DNA from 3 places in the Aeromonas rivuli genome. Region 3 is predicted to be linked to each of the others. Evidence: predicted binding sites of a transcription regulator. Region 3 holds the regulator's gene; each other region holds the start of a gene.
The links. Region 3 encodes LexA, which represses DNA repair genes until DNA is damaged. Its sites were predicted from a motif close to ANCTGTNTNNNNANACAGNT; they were not measured.
Positions count from the first base shown of each region.

Region 1: the regulator LexA is predicted to act here: its motif matches at 2,424-2,443, upstream of ruvA (Holliday junction branch migration protein RuvA).
Region 2: the regulator LexA is predicted to act here: its motif matches at 2,972-2,991, upstream of KYK33_RS09345 (DUF4250 domain-containing protein).

Region 1 is NZ_CP079742.1:755,739-762,162, forward strand. It holds gene KYK33_RS03575 (proline--tRNA ligase) at 1-1,526, opposite strand, end outside; gene KYK33_RS03580 (hypothetical protein) at 1,779-2,156, opposite strand; gene ruvA (Holliday junction branch migration protein RuvA) at 2,500-3,114, shown strand; gene ruvB (Holliday junction branch migration DNA helicase RuvB) at 3,123-4,133, shown strand; gene KYK33_RS03595 (cytochrome ubiquinol oxidase subunit I) at 5,078-6,424, shown strand, end outside.
Region 2 is NZ_CP079742.1:1,972,930-1,979,353, reverse strand. It holds gene KYK33_RS09350 (glycogen/starch/alpha-glucan phosphorylase) at 1-2,160, opposite strand, end outside; gene KYK33_RS09345 (DUF4250 domain-containing protein) at 2,586-2,786, opposite strand; gene KYK33_RS09340 (cell division inhibitor) at 3,016-3,495, shown strand; gene KYK33_RS09335 (fumarate hydratase) at 3,848-5,374, opposite strand; gene pabB (aminodeoxychorismate synthase component I) at 5,662-6,424, shown strand, end outside.
Region 3 is NZ_CP079742.1:4,190,829-4,197,252, forward strand. It holds gene ctaD (cytochrome c oxidase subunit I) at 1-591, opposite strand, end outside; gene coxB (cytochrome c oxidase subunit II) at 603-1,742, opposite strand; gene lexA (transcriptional repressor LexA) at 1,913-2,542, opposite strand; gene plsB (glycerol-3-phosphate 1-O-acyltransferase PlsB) at 2,746-5,166, shown strand; gene ubiA (4-hydroxybenzoate octaprenyltransferase) at 5,329-6,192, opposite strand; gene KYK33_RS19345 (chorismate--pyruvate lyase family protein) at 6,289-6,424, opposite strand, start outside.

The DNA.
Region 1 (6,424 bases), 920 kb from region 3:
GTGTCGACCCCGGCGGCTTTCAGCTCGGTGTAGAAACGCTCGGCCAGTTCGGCAACCCGTACCGATTTGTGCATGTTCATCGGAATGATGACCGCTTCGAACGGTGCTATGGCATCCGGCCAGATAATGCCGTACTGGTCATTGTTCTGCTCGATGGCGGCAGCCACCAGGCGGGAGACCCCGATACCGTAGCAGCCCATCTCCATGGTGACGGACTTGCCGCCCTCGTTGAGCACGTTGGCCTTCATGGCTTCGGAGTACTTGGTGCCCAGCTGGAAGATGTGGCCCACTTCGATGCCGCGTTTGAGCAGCAGCTTGCCCTGGCCGCAGGGGCTGGGGTCCCCTTCGACGACGTTGCGCAGATCGGCCACTTCGTAAGCGGTGATGTCACGATCCCAGTTGGCACCGGTCAGGTGGCAGCCAGTCTCGTTGGCGCCACAAACAAAATCGCTCAGCTGGGCGGCGCTGCGATCGACGATGATGCGACCGGCAAAGCCGACCGGACCGATGGAGCCTGCCTCGCAGCCTGCCGCGGCGAGGATCTGCTCGTCGCTGGCGAAGGTGAGCGGGTTGGCCACCCCGGCCAGCTTCTCTGCCTTGAGCTCGTTGAGCTCATGGTCGCCGCGCACTATCAGGGCAATCACGGCCTGCTTGCCGTGCTCGTCCGTATCAGCCAGTACCAGCAGGGTCTTGGCGATGGCGCTCGGTGCCAGGCTCAGGAAGGCGGCGACCTCATCGATGCTGTGCACCGCCGGGGTAGCGACCTTGGTCAGGGCTTGGGTCGCGGCAGCGCGCTCACCGGCCGGGGCCAGGGCTTCGGCCATCTCGATGTTGGCGGCGTAGTCGGAGCTGTCGGAGAAGGCGATCAGGTCTTCACCGCTCTCGGCCAGCACCTGGAACTCATGGGAGCCAGTGCCACCGATGGAGCCGGTATCGGCCTGCACCGGGCGAAAGTTCAGGCCCATGCGGGTGAAGGCGGTGCAGTAGGCGGCGTGCATCCGCTCGTAGGTCTCGATCAGCGAGGCCTTGTCGATGTGGAAGGAGTAGGCATCCTTCATCAGGAACTCGCGACCGCGCATCACACCGAAACGGGGACGCACTTCATCGCGGAACTTGGTCTGGATCTGATAGAGGTTCAGGGGCAGCTGCTTGTAGCTGTTCACCTCGTTACGGACCAGGGCGGTGATCACCTCTTCGTGGGTCGGGCCCAGCACGAAGGCACGGTTGTGACGGTCGGTCAGGCGGCACAGCTCGGGGCCGTAGTCGTCCCAGCGGCCGGATTCCTGCCACAATTCGGCCGGTTGAACCACCGGCATGGACACTTCGACAGCCCCTGCGTTGTTCATCTCTTCGCGGACTATGTTCTCAATCTTCTTGAGTACACGCAGACCAGAGGGCAACCAGGCGTACATGCCGGAGGCCAGTTTGCGGATCATGCCGGCGCGCAGCATCAGCTGATGGCTGACAACCTCGGCGTCGGACGGAGTTTCCTTGAGGGTAGAAAGCAGATAATGGCTGGTACGCATCGCGATGAACCTTAACGTGAGACGGGCCGCCGGGCCCTGGATAAATGCAAGGGCGGAATTTTAACATGGGTCACTGCCCTAATGCGATTATCTGTTCGCGATAGCGCACCAATGCGGACTATTTCTCTGTTCGTCATCGCGCAGGAGTGCGCCCACTGGCTGGCGATGGCCTATGAGGGGGCGGGTGATAGGAGAAAGGCAGAAAAAGGCGGCCTGGATGCCGGCCGCCTTGCTAAGAGGAGGGCGCCAGGATCAGCCGAGATAGTCGATCATGATCTTCGATATCTTGCCATCCAGGCCATTGTGGTAATGGCTGGTGACGACCACATTGCCCCCATCCAAATTGGCGCTGCTGTTGAAGCTGCTGACGACGACGGAGTCGGCAATGGGCCCCTTGATCAGGATCTGGGCCCAGTCATCGTCGGTGCTGGCTGACGGACTGTCATACACCTTGATCAGGGTGATGCCGGGGAGGCCCTCCAGCTTCAGGGAGCGGGCTTCATCATTGCGAAAACCATGGTCTCCGCTCTGGCAGTTGATGTTGTAACTCGCGCCACCACTGAGGGTGTTGCCGACCTGATCCTGAGTGGCGCCATTGCCTTCCCAAAAGCTGATACGTCCATTAGCCATCTTGCTCTCCTTGCGCAGTGATGCGCGTGACAAAGGTGGAAGAATACCGATGAGTCTCATTTAGATCTCACCGGCGAGTTCAGACTAGTCAGTTCGGGGCATATAGCCAGTCCCTATTGATGATTTTTTTCGTAATTAATTGAATCTAAATGAATTAAATATGGAGGTTTAGCCGGCCCCATCATGGGTTCAGCTTGAACGCATACCTTCTTAAGGGTCCTGTCCGCGATAAAAGCACGGAAAGAGGAGAGTGGGGAGGCTGGCATATGCTGGATACTTATCCAGTTATTCTTTATGCTAGGGGCCACTTTATGACGAGCTGTTTTGGTTGAGGAGACAAGCCGTGATCGGTCGCTTGAGAGGCATTGTAATTGAGAAGAATCCCCCCGAGGTGTTGCTCGAGGTGGGGGGCGTGGGCTATGAGGTCCAGATGCCCATGAGCTGCTTCTATGACTTGCCCGAGCTTGGCAAGGAGGCGATCGTTCAGACTCACTTCGTGGTGCGTGAAGATGCCCAGCTGCTGTATGGCTTCAACCACAAGCAGGAGCGCGCCCTGTTTCGCGAGCTGATCAAAACCAATGGCGTCGGCCCCAAGCTGGCGCTGGCCATCCTCTCCGGCATGACGGCCAGCCAGTTCGTGCTCAGCGTCGAGCGCGAGGAGATAAGCACCCTGGTCAAGTTGCCAGGGGTCGGCAAGAAGACCGCCGAGCGCTTGGTGGTGGAGATGAAAGACAGGCTCAAGGGCTGGGTCAGTCACGACCTCTTCTCGCCAGCGACTATCAGCCTGCCCGCCCAGGAGAGCAGCCTGCGCGCCCCCGATGCGAGCGAGGAGGCGGCCAGCGCCCTGGTCGCGCTCGGTTACAAGCCGGCTCAGGCGAGCCAGATTGTGGGCAAGGTCGCCAAGGAGGGGATGTCGGTGGAAGCCATCATCCGCGAATCCCTGCGTAGTCTGGTGTGAGGTAAGAGATGATCGAAGCAGACCGCCTCATCTCGGCCACGGGTGTTCGTGAAGATGAGGTCATCGACAGGGCTATTCGTCCCAAGAAGCTGGCCGACTATACCGGCCAGGATCCTGTGTGCGCCCAGATGGAGATCTTCATCGAAGCCGCCCGCCAACGTGGCGAGGCGCTGGATCATTTGCTGATCTTTGGCCCACCGGGTCTGGGCAAGACCACCCTCGCCAATATCGTGGCCAATGAGATGGGGGTGAACATCAAGACCACCTCGGGTCCTGTGCTGGAGAAAGCTGGGGATCTGGCGGCGCTGCTCACCAACCTCGAGCCTAACGATGTGCTCTTCATCGACGAAATTCACCGACTCAGCCCAGTGGTGGAGGAGGTGCTCTATCCGGCGATGGAAGATTATCAGCTCGACATCATGATAGGAGAGGGGCCCGCGGCCCGCTCCATCAAGCTCGACCTGCCCCCCTTCACCCTGATTGGCGCCACCACCCGGGCCGGCTCCCTCACCAGCCCGCTGCGGGACAGATTCGGCATCGTCCAGCGGCTGGAGTTCTACAACGTCAAGGACTTGACCGACATAGTCGCGCGTAGCGCCCGCTGCCTGGGCCTTGAGATGACCGACGATGGCGCCCTGGAAGTGGCGCGCCGCTCCCGTGGCACCCCCCGCATTGCTAACCGATTGTTACGCCGGGTCCGTGATTTCGCCCAGGTGAAATCCGATGGCCGCATCGATGGCCCCATTGCGGCCCGTGCCATGGACATGCTGGACGTGGATAACGAAGGTTTCGACTTCATGGATCGCAAGCTATTGTTGGCTGTGATTGACAAGTTTATGGGCGGACCTGTCGGGCTGGATAACCTGGCTGCCGCCATCGGTGAAGAGAAGGACACTATTGAGGACGTGCTTGAGCCCTACCTGATCCAGCAGGGTTATCTGCAACGTACTCCAAGAGGCAGGATTGCGACGGTTAGAGCCTATGCCCACTTCGGTCTGCAGCGACCCGCTGAGAGCTGAAAACGGCTGGTTCGACACAAAACCGTCCTCTGGGGCGGTTTTTTTATGGGCGGGCATAAAAAAGCCCACACGCACAGGCGGTGGGCATAAAAGACAATTCAGGGTGGATGTTCACAGACAGTGAGTGCGCCTGGACACAAGCCGGGTAAGGCAAAAACGGTGAGTCGTCGCGAGACTCAGAGTCGGTTCATTTGATACAGCTGAACGAAAGAGATCTTGTAATAACGGATCGCTTTAGTAACAAACTTTTTCATCTTGGTATCCCTCTGTCAGATTCGAAATGGTCATCAAAAACGCACTGGGAACCCTGATTAACCGGCCTGTATCCAAGGGATTGCCCTCACTGCGGGGCGCATTGTAGGAGGAGGTTCATGAAGGAGCAAACAAGAAAAATTGTCACTTTCGGATTAGTTTTATTAATTCATTTTCTGGCGATTCAAACTAGCATGAACATGCGTTTTTATCGGTTTTTCAGTAATTTCGCATCGAGGCATCATCTTGGACAGAAATGAGTAGGTCTATATTGATGCAACGATTTATTTAATAGGTTTTATCGTGGCGCGCAATTTGTAAAAATTGATTTAAATCAATAAATTAAAATCTTTGTGAATGTGTGACTTTGCTCTCAAAGTGGATGTAATTTAAGCGTAAAAAACCCTTTGAAACACATGTATTGACACTGGTTTTACATTGATTTCAATCAAATAAAGATGATATAAAACAGTCGTCATCATGGGCGAGAATAAATACCAGCTGCTTGTTTTGTAGTTGTTAAACATTAGCTTTATTTGTTCTTAGTTATTGCCTTGTTGTTAATATTTGGTCGTGACCTAACAATGCGGTTGTGAAGTGATGCAGTACGCAGCGGGTTCGGGAGCACCAACGGAAGCTTTGTTCTTAAATACACCTAAAATAGCCGTGCCAATAATCGGTGAGGAAACATCATGATTGCTGAGCATGTGGTAGACCTATCGCGGTTCCAATTTGCTGCGACGGCCCTTTATCACTTCCTGTTTGTACCCCTGACGCTGGGAATGGCCTTCATTCTTGCGATCATGGAATCTGTCTATGTCATGACCAATAACCCCGTTTACAGGGACATGACCAAGTTCTGGGGCAAGTTGTTTGGGATCAACTTCGCCTTGGGGGTCACAACGGGTCTGACCATGGAGTTCCAATTCGGGACTAACTGGGCCTACTACTCCCACTATGTCGGCGATATCTTCGGGGCCCCGCTGGCCATCGAAGGCTTGATGGCCTTCTTCCTCGAGTCCACCTTCGTCGGTATGTTCTTCTTCGGTTGGGATCGCCTCACCAAGCGTCAGCATCTGGCGGCAACCTGGTTGATGGCGTTGGGAACCAACCTCTCCGCGCTCTGGATCCTGGTCGCCAACGGCTGGATGCAAAACCCGGTCGGTGCCGAGTTCAACTTCGAATCCATGCGCATGGAGATGGTGAGCTTCGCGGATCTGGTGTTCAACCCGGTAGCTCAGGTCAAGTTCGTGCACACGGTCGCGGCGGGCTACACCACGGGTGCCATGTTCGTGCTGGGCATCTCCTCCTATTACCTGCTCAAGGGGCGGGATGTGGCGTTTGCTCGTCGCTCCTTCGCCATCGCGGCAGCCTTTGGCATGGCCTCCATCCTGTCTGTGTTGATCCTGGGTGATGAGTCCGGCTACGAGACAGGTGAAGTACAGAAGGTGAAACTGGCCGCCATCGAGGCGGAGTGGGATACCCATCCGGCCCCGGCTTCCTTCACCCTGTTCGGCATTCCGAACCAGGAGGAGATGCGCACCGATTACGCCATCAAGATCCCGTATGCCCTCGGCATCATCGCCACTCGCTCCCTGGACGAGCAGGTGACCGGCATCAAGGATCTGAAGAGCGAGCATGAACTGCGGGTGCGTAACGGCATGACCGCCTACGAACTGCTGACCAAGCTGCAATCTGGTGACAAGTCGGAAGAGACCCGTGCCCGTTTCGATGAAGTGAAACAGGATCTCGGTTACGGTCTGCTGCTCAAGCGCTACACCAATGACGTCGTCGATGCGACCGATGCCCAGATCAAGTCCGCCGTGGATGATTCCATCCCCCATGTGGCGCCCCTGTTCTTCGCGTTCCGCATCATGGTTGCCTGTGGCATCGCCATGCTGCTGCTCATTGGTATCGCCTTCTATGACAGCACTCGTCACCGTATCGGTCAGCGCAAGTGGCTGCTCAAGGCGTTGCTGTGGGGTATACCTCTGCCCTGGATTGCCATCGAGTGTGGCTGGTTTGTGGCCGAGTATGGC
Region 2 (6,424 bases), 2.1 Mb from region 3:
GTCATAGGGGTTGTAACCCCGCGCCTTCAACGCCTTCACCTCATCCACGTTCAGACCGAAGATGGCGCAATGCTCGGCCCCCGCCTCCTCCACTATCTCTATGTTGGCGCCATCCAGGGTGCCGATGGTGATGGCACCGTTCAATGCCAGCTTCATGTTGCCGGTGCCCGACGCCTCGTAGCCTGCGGTAGAGATCTGCTCGGAGACATCCGCCGCCGGGATCATCTTCTCCGCCAGGCTGACCCGGTAGTTCGGCATGAACACCACCTTCAACTTGCCCTGGATGCGGGTATCGTTGTTGACCCGCTCCGCCAGCTTGTTGATGGCATAGATGATGTCTTTGGCCAGCTTGTAACCAGGCGCCGCCTTGGATCCGAAGATGAACACCCTCGGGTGCATGTCATAGTCGGGGTTGGCCAGCAGGCGACGATAGAGGGCCATGATGTGGATGAGGTTCAGCTGCTGACGCTTGTACTCATGCAGGCGCTTGATCTGGATATCGAAGATGGCATTGGCATCCACCTCGATCCCGGTCTCGGCCTTGATCACCTTGACCAGCTTCTCCTTGTTATGACGCTTGATGGTCATGAACTGCTGCTGGAACGCCTTGTCGTCGGCAAACTTGACCACGCCGCGCAGCTTGTCCAGCTGCAGTGGCCACTCCTTGCCCACCACCTCGTCATAGAGGGCGGCGAGCTCGGGGTTGCAGGCCAGCAACCAGCGCCGGGGGGTGACCCCGTTGGTGACGTTGCACATCTTGTCGGGCCAGAGCGCGGCAAATTCGGGGAAGAGATCTTCTTTCACCAGCTTGGAGTGGATTTCGGCCACGCCGTTCACCTTGGAGGAGCCGATCACACACAGGTTGCCCATGCGCACCTTGCGTACCTCCCCCTCTTCGATGATGGAGAGCTTGGTCTTGATGGCATCATCCCCCGGCCACTTGACCTCGACCAGATCCCCAAGGAAGCGGGCATTGATCTCGTAGACTATCTCGAGATGACGGGGCAACACCTTCTCGAACAGGCTGACGCTCCACTTCTCCAGGGCCTCTGGCAGCAGGGTGTGGTTGGTGTAGGAGAAGACCTGGTAGCAGATGGCCCAGGCCGCATCCCAATGCAGATCCTCTTCGTCCACCAGCACCCGCATCAGTTCGGGGATAGCCACTGTCGGGTGGGTATCGTTGAGCTGGATGGCAATCTGGGCGGCAAAGTTGGTGAAGTCGCTGCCATGCACCCGCTTGTAGCGGCGCATGATGTCCTTGATGGAGCAGGCACAGAAGAAGTACTGCTGGATCAGGCGCAGCTCTTTGCCTGCATCTGTCTCGTCGTTCGGGTAGAGCACCTTGGAGATGGTCTCGGCCTGGGCCTTCTCCGCCTGGGAGTCGACATAGCCCCCGGCGTTGAACACATCCCAATCGAAGAACTCGGAGGCGCGGGACTCCCACAACCGCAATATGTTGACGGTGTGACCGCCAAAACCGACCACGGGGATATCCCAAGGCACCCCTTTGATCTTGCGACCGGCATGCCACACCTTCTTCAGGCCACCGTTGTCGCCAAAGACCGTCTCGACGTAGCCATACAGGGGGATCTCCTGCACCGACTCGGGACGGCAGATCTCCCAGGGGTTGCCATATTCACGCCAGGAGTCCGGGCGCTCAATTTGGCGACCATCCTGGATCTCCTGACGAAACAGGCCGTGCTCATAATGCAGACCATAACCTACCGCCGGGTAGTTCAGGGTGGCGAGTGAATCGATGAAGCAGGCGGCGAGCCGACCCAGACCACCGTTGCCGAGGGCCATGTCAGGCTCCTGCTCGCACAGATCGGTCAGCTCCAGGCCCAGCTCGCGCAACGCCTCTTCACAGATACTGTAGAGGGAGAGGTTATGCAGGTTGTTGGAGGTCAGTCGCCCCATCAGGAATTCGGCCGAGAAGTAGTGGATCGCTCGGGTATCTTTGTTGAAATGAGTCTGCTGGGTGCGGGTCAGCCGTTCGTACACCTGTTCATTGACGGCGGCGGCGGTCGCCTTCCACCAGGCTTGAGGTGAGGCTTTCTGTTCGCTAGTGCCCAGCGTAGCGCGCAGATGGCGCACTATGCTCGCCTTGAGCTGATCCTTGTTCAGTTGCAGATCCAGCTCTGTCTTCTTCTTGGTAGCCATAACGCTGTTTCCTTCGTTACTTAAATAATTTGATTGCCCGCCAGGGACCGGGGTTATTGTTATCTGAGAATATGTTCCGGCGTGGGCATACTAGCTAATGACGTTGCCAGAAAAGTTAACGCAAGTCACAGTTTAACGTATATAAATGACAGTTTTACCATGAAAACCCTTTCCTGCACCCCTTTCGAAAACAACAACAAAATACTTATAATTCATACTGTTATAAATTAAATTCAAAATAAAAACTATGAATAGGTTTTCAGCGCTTGCATGGATTTCAAATAGCTTGAAAATATCTGAAAATAGTTAACACCTTGAAATCGTTTTCAATTCAACCTTCCTCAATGATCCCGTCCCCGATTGTAAAACAGCCGCCAGATAGGCGGCTGTTTTATCCTGGCGAGTTGACCGAGCTTAAATCGGACTCACAAAAGCCTGGATTTAAACTGGTTGCTGACCCCGTCATATTGATAGCCAATTTGCTGCAGACGGGTGGCAAGCTGATCCTCGCTCATGTCGTAGTAAGCAAGCAGCTCGTCGAGATTGTCGCATTCGAGCCTTAGCTTCTCATTGACGATGCCCAGCAAGATATTGGCATCGAGGCGCTGCAAAGTACTGGCATCCATGGTACGGCTCCTCTGTTAAACCCTGTATAACCATGGTCCCTTATCGCAGGGTTGTCCATTTTTCACACAAGGCACACGCCCTGGATAAAAATTTAAATTATATATATCAATAAGATATGGGCATAGCATGCAACCAATGTCACATTTTTGAGCATAAACGGCTTGTCTGATGGAGGAGATACAACTACTGTATACCCATACAGCATGGTAATTCATACAGGAAACGCAGATGAACCAGCCAATGAGCCGCCCTCTTGCCCCCCTTATCGCCGGACTGACCCAACCCTGGCCGACCCGCTATCTGAGTCGCCGGCCAAGTTCCCCCGCCGCGGGGGCCGAGTTCAGTGGCTCGCAACTGCTGGGCGCCCTGAGCCAGGCGAGCCAGGCGGCAAAAGGCTGGATCCTGCTGATCGCCCCCCCGGGTCTGCCCATTGCGGCCCAACTGCAAGCCAATGGCATCAATCCAGCCCATGTGCTGGTCGTCCATGGCCACAAGATCAAGAACTGGCAGCGCACCCTGGAACAAGCCCTCAGCCAGAGTCGCTGCGCCGCCGTACTGACCTGGCTGCCAGAGACCATCAGTCTGGACACCGGCCGCCTCCATCACTTGAGCCAGCACCATGGGGTGCTGACCCACTACTTCCATGCTCAGGCCGCCACCGACAAGGCCGTGCACTATGCAGGGCAAGATATCTACCTCAACCACTGACCCCCCTCGCGGTGAGACAACCGTATAGAGGCCATCAGTGCTAGCGATTGAGGTTCATGACGGCTTGGCCGATTTCAGAGTGCAGCGTGCAGGCCACCCATGTGGCAGCCATCGCTCTGTGGCGCATCGGTTGACGATCGTTTCGATGGGGTTGGGGAGGCTTGGCGGTATAACGCCTCGTCAGCCCGGTCAGGGGCCGATGTTTCATTCTCAGGGAGAGAGGAGCAACAGATGGGTGATGGGGAGGAGTCCCGGGAGCATCTTGCCAAAACAACACGGCGGCCCTGGGGCCGCCGTGTGAGCTGACGCCGTGCCAGATCATGTCTGGATCTGGGTTGGCGCTTTTGATGACTCAGGAAGAGAGCTTGCCGTCGAGCTCGGCAATCTTGGCTGACCAGATGGCCGGACCTGTCTCGTGGACATTATTGCCACTGGAGTCCACGGCCACGGTGACCGGCATATTCTCCACCTCGAACTCATAGATGGCTTCCATGCCAAGGTCGGCAAAGGCGACGACCCGCGCCTTCTTGATGGCCTTGGCCACCAGATAGGCGGCGCCACCGACGGCCATCAGATAAACCGCTTTGTGCTGACGGATGCTCTCGACCGTTGCCGGGCCACGCTCCGATTTGCCTATCATGCCGATGAGCCCCGTGTCGCCGAGCATCATCTCGGTGAACTTGTCCATCCGGGTCGAGGTGGTGGGGCCGGCCGGGCCGACCACTTCGTCTCGTACCGCATCCACCGGGCCGACGTAATAGATGAAGCGGTTGGTGAAGTCGACCCCCTCTGGCAGACCTTCGCCATTTTTCAACATGTCGGCGATGCGCTTGTGGGCGGCGTCCCGTCCGGTCAGGATCTTGCCAGAGAGCAGCACGGTTTCGCCGCTCTGCCAGGTCGCTATCTCATCGCGCGTCACCGTATCCACATTGACCCGGCGCACATTGTCACCCACTTCCCAGGTGATCTCGGGCCAGTCGGCCAGCGAGGGGGCGGCCAGTTCGGCAGGGCCTGAGCCGTCAAGTTCGAAGTGAACATGGCGGGTAGCGGCGCAGTTGGGGATCATCACCACGGGTTTGGAGGCCGCATGGGTCGGCGCCGACTTTATCTTCACATCCAGCACTGTGGTGAGGCCGCCCAGCCCCTGAGCCCCGATACCGAGCTTGTTGACCTTGTCATGGAGCTCGAGACGCAGCTTCTCTTCCGTGGTCTGGGCACCGCGCGCCTTGAGCTCCTGAATGTCGATGTGCTCCATCAGCGACTCTTTGGCCAGCACCGCTGCCTTCTCTGCGGTGCCGCCAATGCCAATACCCAGCATACCAGGCGGGCACCAGCCCGCGCCCATGGTGGGCACGGTTTTCAGCACCCACTCGACGATATCGTCCGAGGGGTTGAGCATTGCCATCTTGGATTTGTTCTCTGAGCCACCGCCCTTGGCCGCGACGCTCACCTCAACCTTGTCCCCTGGCACCATGTCGATGTGCACCACGGCCGGGGTGTTGTCTTTGGTGTTCTTGCGGCTACCGGCCGGGTCGGCCACTATGCTGGCCCGCAGCGGGTTATCGGGATTGGTGTAAGCGCGGCGCACCCCTTCGTCCACCATCTGTTGCACCGTGAGATCCGACTCCCACTGCACCTGCATGCCGATTTTGACGAAGCAGGTAACGATACCCGTATCCTGGCAGAGCGGACGGCGTCCCTCGGCTGCCATGCGGGAGTTGATCAGGATCTGGGCCAGGGCATCTTTGGCCGCCGGGTTGGCTTCCTTGTCATAGGCCTCTTTCATGGCGTTGACAAAATCGAGGGGGTGGTAGTAGGAGATGTACTGCAGGGCGCCTTCGACGGAATCGATAAAATCCTGTTTTTTTATGATGCTCATATCATCCTCACTGGTCCTTGTCTTCACGAACGGCAGCAAAGCAAGGGCTTCCATATTGGCCGCGCCAGGGAGAGACATTCAACTCCCTTCCCCTGTCGAGGCGCGGCGTGTCTGTTCTAACATTCGCGGCCACTATGATACGCTTAGCCCCCCATACCGGCTAGGGACCAGCGCGCAAACTGTTGCCTGTGTAACAAAAAATGAAACCAGCACTGCACATTCACCCCCTCCCTGACACAACTGACGGGGCAACCCTGTTTGCCCGGCTGCAACATCAGCCCTGGGCCATGCTGCTCGAGTCCATGGGAGCCATGGGCCCGGACAATCGCTTCGACATCATCACCGCCGATCCCCGGGCGACCCTGACGACCCGGGACGCGCTGACTCAGCGGTGGCAAGATGGCGCCTCACAGACCTTGACGGGAGACCCGCTCAGCCTGCTGGCCCGCACCCAAGAAGCGCTGCTCGGGGAGTGCGAGCCCCCTGGTTGCAGTCTCCCCTTTATCGGCGGCGCCCTGGGGCTGTTTGGTTACGATCTGGGTCGACACTTCGAGCGGCTGCCCGTGCAGGCCGAGGCCGATTTGACCGTCCCCGACATGGCGGTCGGCATCTATGATTGGGCCCTCATTCATGACAAGGCCCATCAGCAGTGGCAGCTGGTACATTGGGGGGATGCCGCCGGGCTGGCCCGCCGTCTCGCCTGGTGGCATGCGCAACGAGCGCCTGAGCCCTCAGCCTTTCAGCTGCGTGGCCCCTGGCAGAGCAACATGAGTCGCAGTGAATATGGCGCCAAATTCGCCCGCATTCAGGATTACCTGGCCGCGGGGGATTGCTACCAGATCAATCTCACCCAGCGCTTCAAGGCCCCCTATCAGGGTGACGAGTGGCTCGCCTACCTGCGGCTGCGCGCCGCCAATGCCGCCCCCTTCTCCGCCTTCTTGCGCCTGCCGGGTAGCGCCGTACTGAGCCTCTCCCCCGAGCGTTTCTTGCTGCTCGATGGCCGTCATATAGAGACCAAACCCATCAAGGGCACCCGCCCCCGCCAATCCG
Region 3 (6,424 bases):
AGGCAGTTTCATCCAGGTCATGCCTGGCGCCCTCAGGTTACAGATGGTCACTATGACGTTAATGGCCCCCATGATGGAGCTGATCCCCATGATATGGATGGAAAAGACAAACAGTGCCGTGCTGTCAGGGGAGTAGTGGGTAGAGAGCGGCGCATAGAAGGTCCAACCGAAATTGGGGCCCCCACCCTCGGTGAACAGTGACCCCAGCAGGATCAGGAAAGCGAATGGCAGTATCCAGAAGCTCCAGTTGTTCATGCGCGGCAATGCCATGTCTGGTGCCCCAATCATCATGGGGATCATCCAGTTGGCCAATCCGGTGAACGCGGGCATGACGGCGCCAAATACCATCACCAGACCGTGAACCGTGGTCATCTGGTTGAAAAAGGCGGGCTCAACCAGTTGCAATCCCGGCTGGAACAGCTCGGCCCGGATCACCATGGCCATGGCTCCCCCGGTCAAAAACATGGCGAAACTAAACCAGAGATAGAGGGTTCCAATGTCCTTGTGGTTGGTGGTCAGCAACCAACGCAGCAAGCCTCTGGGCTTATGGCCATGTTCTGCCTGATGATCGACATCCGTGACGACACTCATCTTGCTCTCTCCTACCTGGTTTTTCCCTTGAGGAAGGCATCTACATCCTTGGCCTGCACTTCATCGCCCTTGTTATTACCCCAGGCATTGCGCTCATAGGTGATCACGGCTGACAGCTCCTGCAGGCTTAGCTGATTGGCGAAGGCCTGCATGGCCGTCCCTGGTTTGCCGTGCAACACCCGCTCCAGGTGATCCGCCTTGGGGCCCATCGCAATGGGGCTGCCTTTGAGAGCGGGGAAAGCACCAGGCACCCCTGCTCCATTCGCCATATGGCAGGCGGCGCAGTGGCCCAGATAGATCTTCTCGCCAAGTTTCATCAATTCGTCCCGACTCATGGTCATGGCCAGCAGTTTCTGCTCCTGCTCCTTGGCCGCCAGCTGCTCGGTTCGGGTCTTGCTCAACCACTGATTAAACTCGTCCTCAGGCTTGGCGATAACCACTATGGGCATGAAACCATGCCCCTTGCCGCACAACTCGGCACATTGGCCGCGATAGATACCGGGTTGATCGATACGGGTCCATGCCTCGTTGATGAAGCCTGGGTTGGCATCCTTCTTCACCGCGAAAGCGGGCACCCACCAGGAGTGGATCACATCTTGGGAGGTGATGAGAAAACGTACCTTCTTGCCAGTGGGCAGCACCAAGGGGCGATCCACCTCAAGCAGGTAGTTCTCTCCTTTGTTGCGCTTGTTATCGATCTGCGCCTGAGGCGTCGCCAGCAGGCTGTAGTATTCGACGCCATCATCGAAGTAGCGGTAATGCCACTTCCACTGCGACCCCGTTATCTGCACAGTCAGGTCGGCATCGGTTGTATCTTCCATGGCGATCAGGGTACGAGTGGCCGGAATGGCCATGCCAATGAGGATGAGGAAAGGGATCAGGGTCCAGAGGATCTCGACTCTGGTACTCTCGTGGAAATGGGCGGCTTTCGCTCCCTTATCCTGCCGATGGTGCCAGATGGCCCAGAACATGACCCCGAACACCACCAGACCTATCAAGGCGCAGATGATGAGAATGGTCATGTGCAAGTCATAAACGTTACGACTGACCGCGCTGACACCCTCCGTCATGTTGAAGCGCATACCATTGCCGAGCGCAACACCGCTCCAGGCACACAGGAATATTGAGAGAGTAATCAGGACTCTTTTCACTCTGCCCCCATTTTTAGCGCTGCCCTGTCGGGCATTTCTTCCCTGAGATTGGTCTTTGGTGCCAATCGACAGGTTAAGTAAAGCAGCAAATGAGAATGTGTGAAAAAAGTGTTAAAAAAGAATTTGAAAAAACAGGCGGGAATAACAAGGCCCCTCAACGGGGCCCGGGGTTACATCCAGTCAGCGTTGCGGATCACGCCAACCGCCAACCCCTCGATGGTGAGATGCTGACTCGCCAGATCGACGGCGATGGGTTGTAACTCTTCGTTTTCGGGTAGCAGCCACACTTGGCTACCTTTACGCTGGAAGCGTTTGACGGTCACATCCTCATCGAGGCGCGCCACCACGACTTGACCGTTGCGAACCTCTTGGGTCTTGTGTACCGCGAGCAGATCACCATCCATGATACCGATGTTCTTCATACTCATGCCCTGCACGCGCAGCAGGAAGTCGGCTCTCGGGTGAAACAGAGCGGGATCGACTTTATAGTGGCTCTCGATATGTTCCTGGGCCAGGATGGGCTCGCCGGCCGCGACCTTGCCGATGAGCGGTAAACCCTGATCTTCGTTCGCTGCCGCCTCGACATCGTCGAGCAAGAGCCGAATGCCACGGGAAGTGCCTGGTAGTATCTCTATGGCCCCTTTCTTGGCCAGGGCTTTTAGATGTTCTTCAGCAGCATTGGCCGACTTGAAGCCGAGTTTCTGGGCGATCTCGGCGCGCGTCGGCGGCATACCGGTCTCGCTCATGTTGGCCTTGATGAGATCCAGCACCTGAGCCTGGCGGGGAGTAAGGGGTTTCATAAGATTGGCACCTGTTTTTTTATACAGCACACTGGCAGTATATACAGTGTGTTGACCAAGGCAAGGTTCGACTGACAATTGTCGCGCTCTGAGCTCAAATAACCCGGATCCCGTCCCCTAACGCGGACTCATCGTACCTCTCGGCGACAAGCACGGCATGATTTGCTATGCTCACGCCGCCTTTTTTTGGAGAGCAGACGCATATGTCCCTTGGGCAGAGAATTTCCAGAGCCATACTGCAGTGGCCAGTCAGTGGCTTGGTCAATCACAAGAGCCTGCCGGAAAATCCCATCGCAGAGCTCGACCTGGACCCGGCCAGACCCATAGTCTATGCCCTGAAAACCAGTTCAATCACCGATCTGCTGACCCTTCAGCAGTGCTGTGAAGATCTCGACCTGCCAGGCCCTTTCACCCCCCTGACACTGGGAGGAGAAACCGTACCTCGCTACGTCTGCCTCGACCGGCCACCCCCCCTGTTTGGTGCTCGCAGCAAGCCACTCCCCTTCCTGCAAGAGTTTCAGCAGTTACTGGATCTGCATAAGCGTGATGCCGGGCTGGACGTACAGATAGTGCCCATCACTCTGTTCTGGGGCCGCGCCCCAGGCCGTGAGGGAGAGGAAGCCTCCGGCTGGAACATCATCAGTAGCCTGGCCCCCAACCGGCTCAAGAAGGCGCTGATCGTGATCCTCAAGGGCCGGGAAAACCTGGTGCGCTTCTCGCCGCCGCTCTCCCTGCGCCAGATGGCTGACAAACATGGCACAGATCAGGCCATCGCCCACAAGCTGGCGCGGGTGGCTCGCATCCACTTCAGCCGCCAGCAGCTGGCCGCGACCGGCCCCAAGCTGCCTAATCGCACCCTGCTATTCAGGCAGCTTCTGGACTCCGGGGTGATTCAGCAGGCCATAGAGGAAGAGGCTGAGCGCGATAATATCAGCCTCGACAAGGCCCAGAAGCGTGCCCATGACTACATGGATGAGATCGCGTCTGACTTCTCCTATCGGCTGATCCGGCTGGGGGAGAGCTTCCTCGGCTGGCTCTGGAACAAACTCTACCGCGGCCTCTCGGTCAATGGCGCCGAAAAGGTGCGGCAACTGGCCCAGGAGGGCCACGAGATCGTCTATGTGCCCTGCCATCGCAGCCACATGGACTATCTGCTGCTCTCCTACGTCATCTACCACCAGGGCATGGTGCCGCCTCATATCGCCGCGGGCATCAACCTCAACTTCTGGCCGGCCGGTCCCCTGTTCCGCCGTGGCGGTGCTTTCTTCATTCGCCGCACCTTCAAGGGCAACCCCCTCTACAGCACTGTGTTCCGTGAATACCTCAACCTGCTGTTTGCCAAGGGTTATTCGGTGGAGTTCTTCACCGAGGGCGGACGTTCGCGCACCGGTCGCCTGCTCCCCCCCAAGACCGGTATGCTGGCCATGACGCTGCAGGCCATGATGCGTGGCCTGGACAGGCCGGTGACCCTGGTTCCCGTCTATCTGGGCTACGAACACGTGATGGAGGTCAACACCTACCACAACGAGCTCAAGGGCAGTCGCAAGGAGAAGGAGAGCTTCCTGCAAGTGCTGGGCATACTGCGCAAGTTGCGCAACTACGGCCGCGGCTTCGTCAACTTCGGTGAGCCGCTGACCCTCAATGGTTATCTCAACGAGCATGTGCCCGAATGGAGGGCTGATATTGGTCGGGACGAACGCCCGGACTGGATGGCGCCCACCGTCACCCGGCTGGCCGAGCTGCTGATGACCCGCATCAATGACGCCGCCGCCGTCAACGGCCTGACCCTGAGCGCCCTGGCACTGCTGGCCGCCGAGCGTCATGCCCTGACCCGCGACGAGTTGCAGGCCCAGCTCAATACCTATCTGGATTTGCTCAAACAGGTACCCTACAGCGAGCACAACACCTTGCCGGAAGCGGGTGCCAAGGATCTGCTGGATCAGGCCATGGAGCTCAACAAGTTTCAGGTCAGCGAAGACAAGCTGGGGCAGATCATCAGCCTGGACCGCTATCAGGCGATCCTGCTGACCTACTACCGCAACAATATCTTGCACCTGTTTGCCCTGCCCTCACTGGTGGCGGCGTTGATCGAGCGTTGCGAGGGGATCTCTCGCAACGAGATAGTGGCTCGCTGCATCGACATCTATCCCCTGCTCAAGACGGAGCTGTTCCTGCGCTATGAAGAGGATGAGCTGCCCAGTCTGATCGATGCCCTGCTGGCCGAGCTGCAACGCCAGCAACTGATCGAGTCCCGCGATGGTGGTCACTGGGTCAACCTCGGCAACCAGATGCGCCTGCTGTTGCTGGCCGAGAGCATCCAGGAGACGTTGCAGCGCTATGCCATAGTGCTGACTCGCATGCTTGCCCAGCCTCGCATAGAAGCTGAACAGCTGGAGGCTGACGGTTTGATGATGGCGGAGCGACTCGGTACTCTGCATGGCATCAATGCCCCCGAGTTCTTCGACCAGAAGCTGTTCAGCACCCTGATCCACACCCTGCGCAGCGAAGGGTATCTGGACTCGGGCAGCAAACCCGACCTCGGGCGCTTCCAGGCCCTGGCCGACAACATACTGCCCCTGCTCAGCAACAAGATCCGCCGCACCATACGGGCGGGCAACCAGTAAGCCAGACCCGCTTATTGAATGGGAGTGCAAAGCAAGAACCAAGGGGCCCCAGCACGGGGCCCCTTGTCTATGCCGCGCCCCCATGACGCGACGTCATGCCCTTCCACACCAATGCAATGAAGGCCGCACGGGCGGCCTTCATTGCATTCAATCGTCCAGGGTTTACCAGTAGTGCAACACCAGACCTGCAAACACCAGGGCGCCGGCATAGTTGTTGTTCAAAAAAGCCTGAAAGCAGGCCGCGCGGTCGCGCTCGCGAATGAGTCGCTGCTGGTAGACAAACAGGATGGCGACGCCGAGCAGGCACCAGTAATAGCTGGCGCCTAGCGCCATCATTTGGCCGATCCCCAGCAGGATCAGCAGGGTCGCCAGTTGCAGCACTCCGATGATCAACTTGTCGAAGCGACCAAACAGTATGGCACTCGACTTGATGCCGAGTCGCAGGTCATCATCTCTGTCCACCATGGCGTACTGGGTGTCATAGGCGATGGTCCACAGCAAGTTGGCCAGGAAGATGAGCCAGGCTACCGGCGGCAGCGCATCGGCCGCCGCCGCATAGGCCATGGGAATGGACCAGGAGAAGGCCAGGCCGAGCACCAGCTGGGGAATGGAGATAAAACGCTTCATGAAGGGGTAGCAGACAGCCAGCAGCAGACCGGCAAACGACAGACCTATGGTAAGCGCATTCTGGGTCAGCACCAGGGCAAACGAGAGCAGAGTCAGCACAGCAAACAGCAACAGCGCCTCTCTCGGGCTCACCTTGCCCATGGGCAGAGGTCGCCCCGCGGTACGCTTCACATGGCCATCGAAATGGCGGTCCGCATAGTCATTGATGACACAACCCGCCGAACGCATGGAGAAGACCCCGATCACGAACACCAGCAAGGTACCAAGATTGGGCAGGCCGTCGGCCGCCAGCCAGAGCGCCCACAGGGTCGGCCAGAGTAGCAACAGCGTGCCGATCGGCTTGTCGAGCCGGGCCAGCTGGGCATAGGCCAGGCCACGCTCCTTGGTCAATACAGTCACAGCAACTCCTTGTATAAATTCGGGAAAATCAAGGCTGACAGAGAAGGCAGCCTGAGGGCTGACGCCCTCGGCCCAGGGGCAACCGGAGCCTCTCCATCACCCCAGTTGTCGAGGGGAGGATTGCATCGCGCATCCCAATCCGGGCAGCAATACCTCATGCACCAAGAGGGGCCAGCCGTTGAGATAGAGCCGTGAGCGTCGCCCCCAGACCACGCCAGCCTCACCCGCCTCA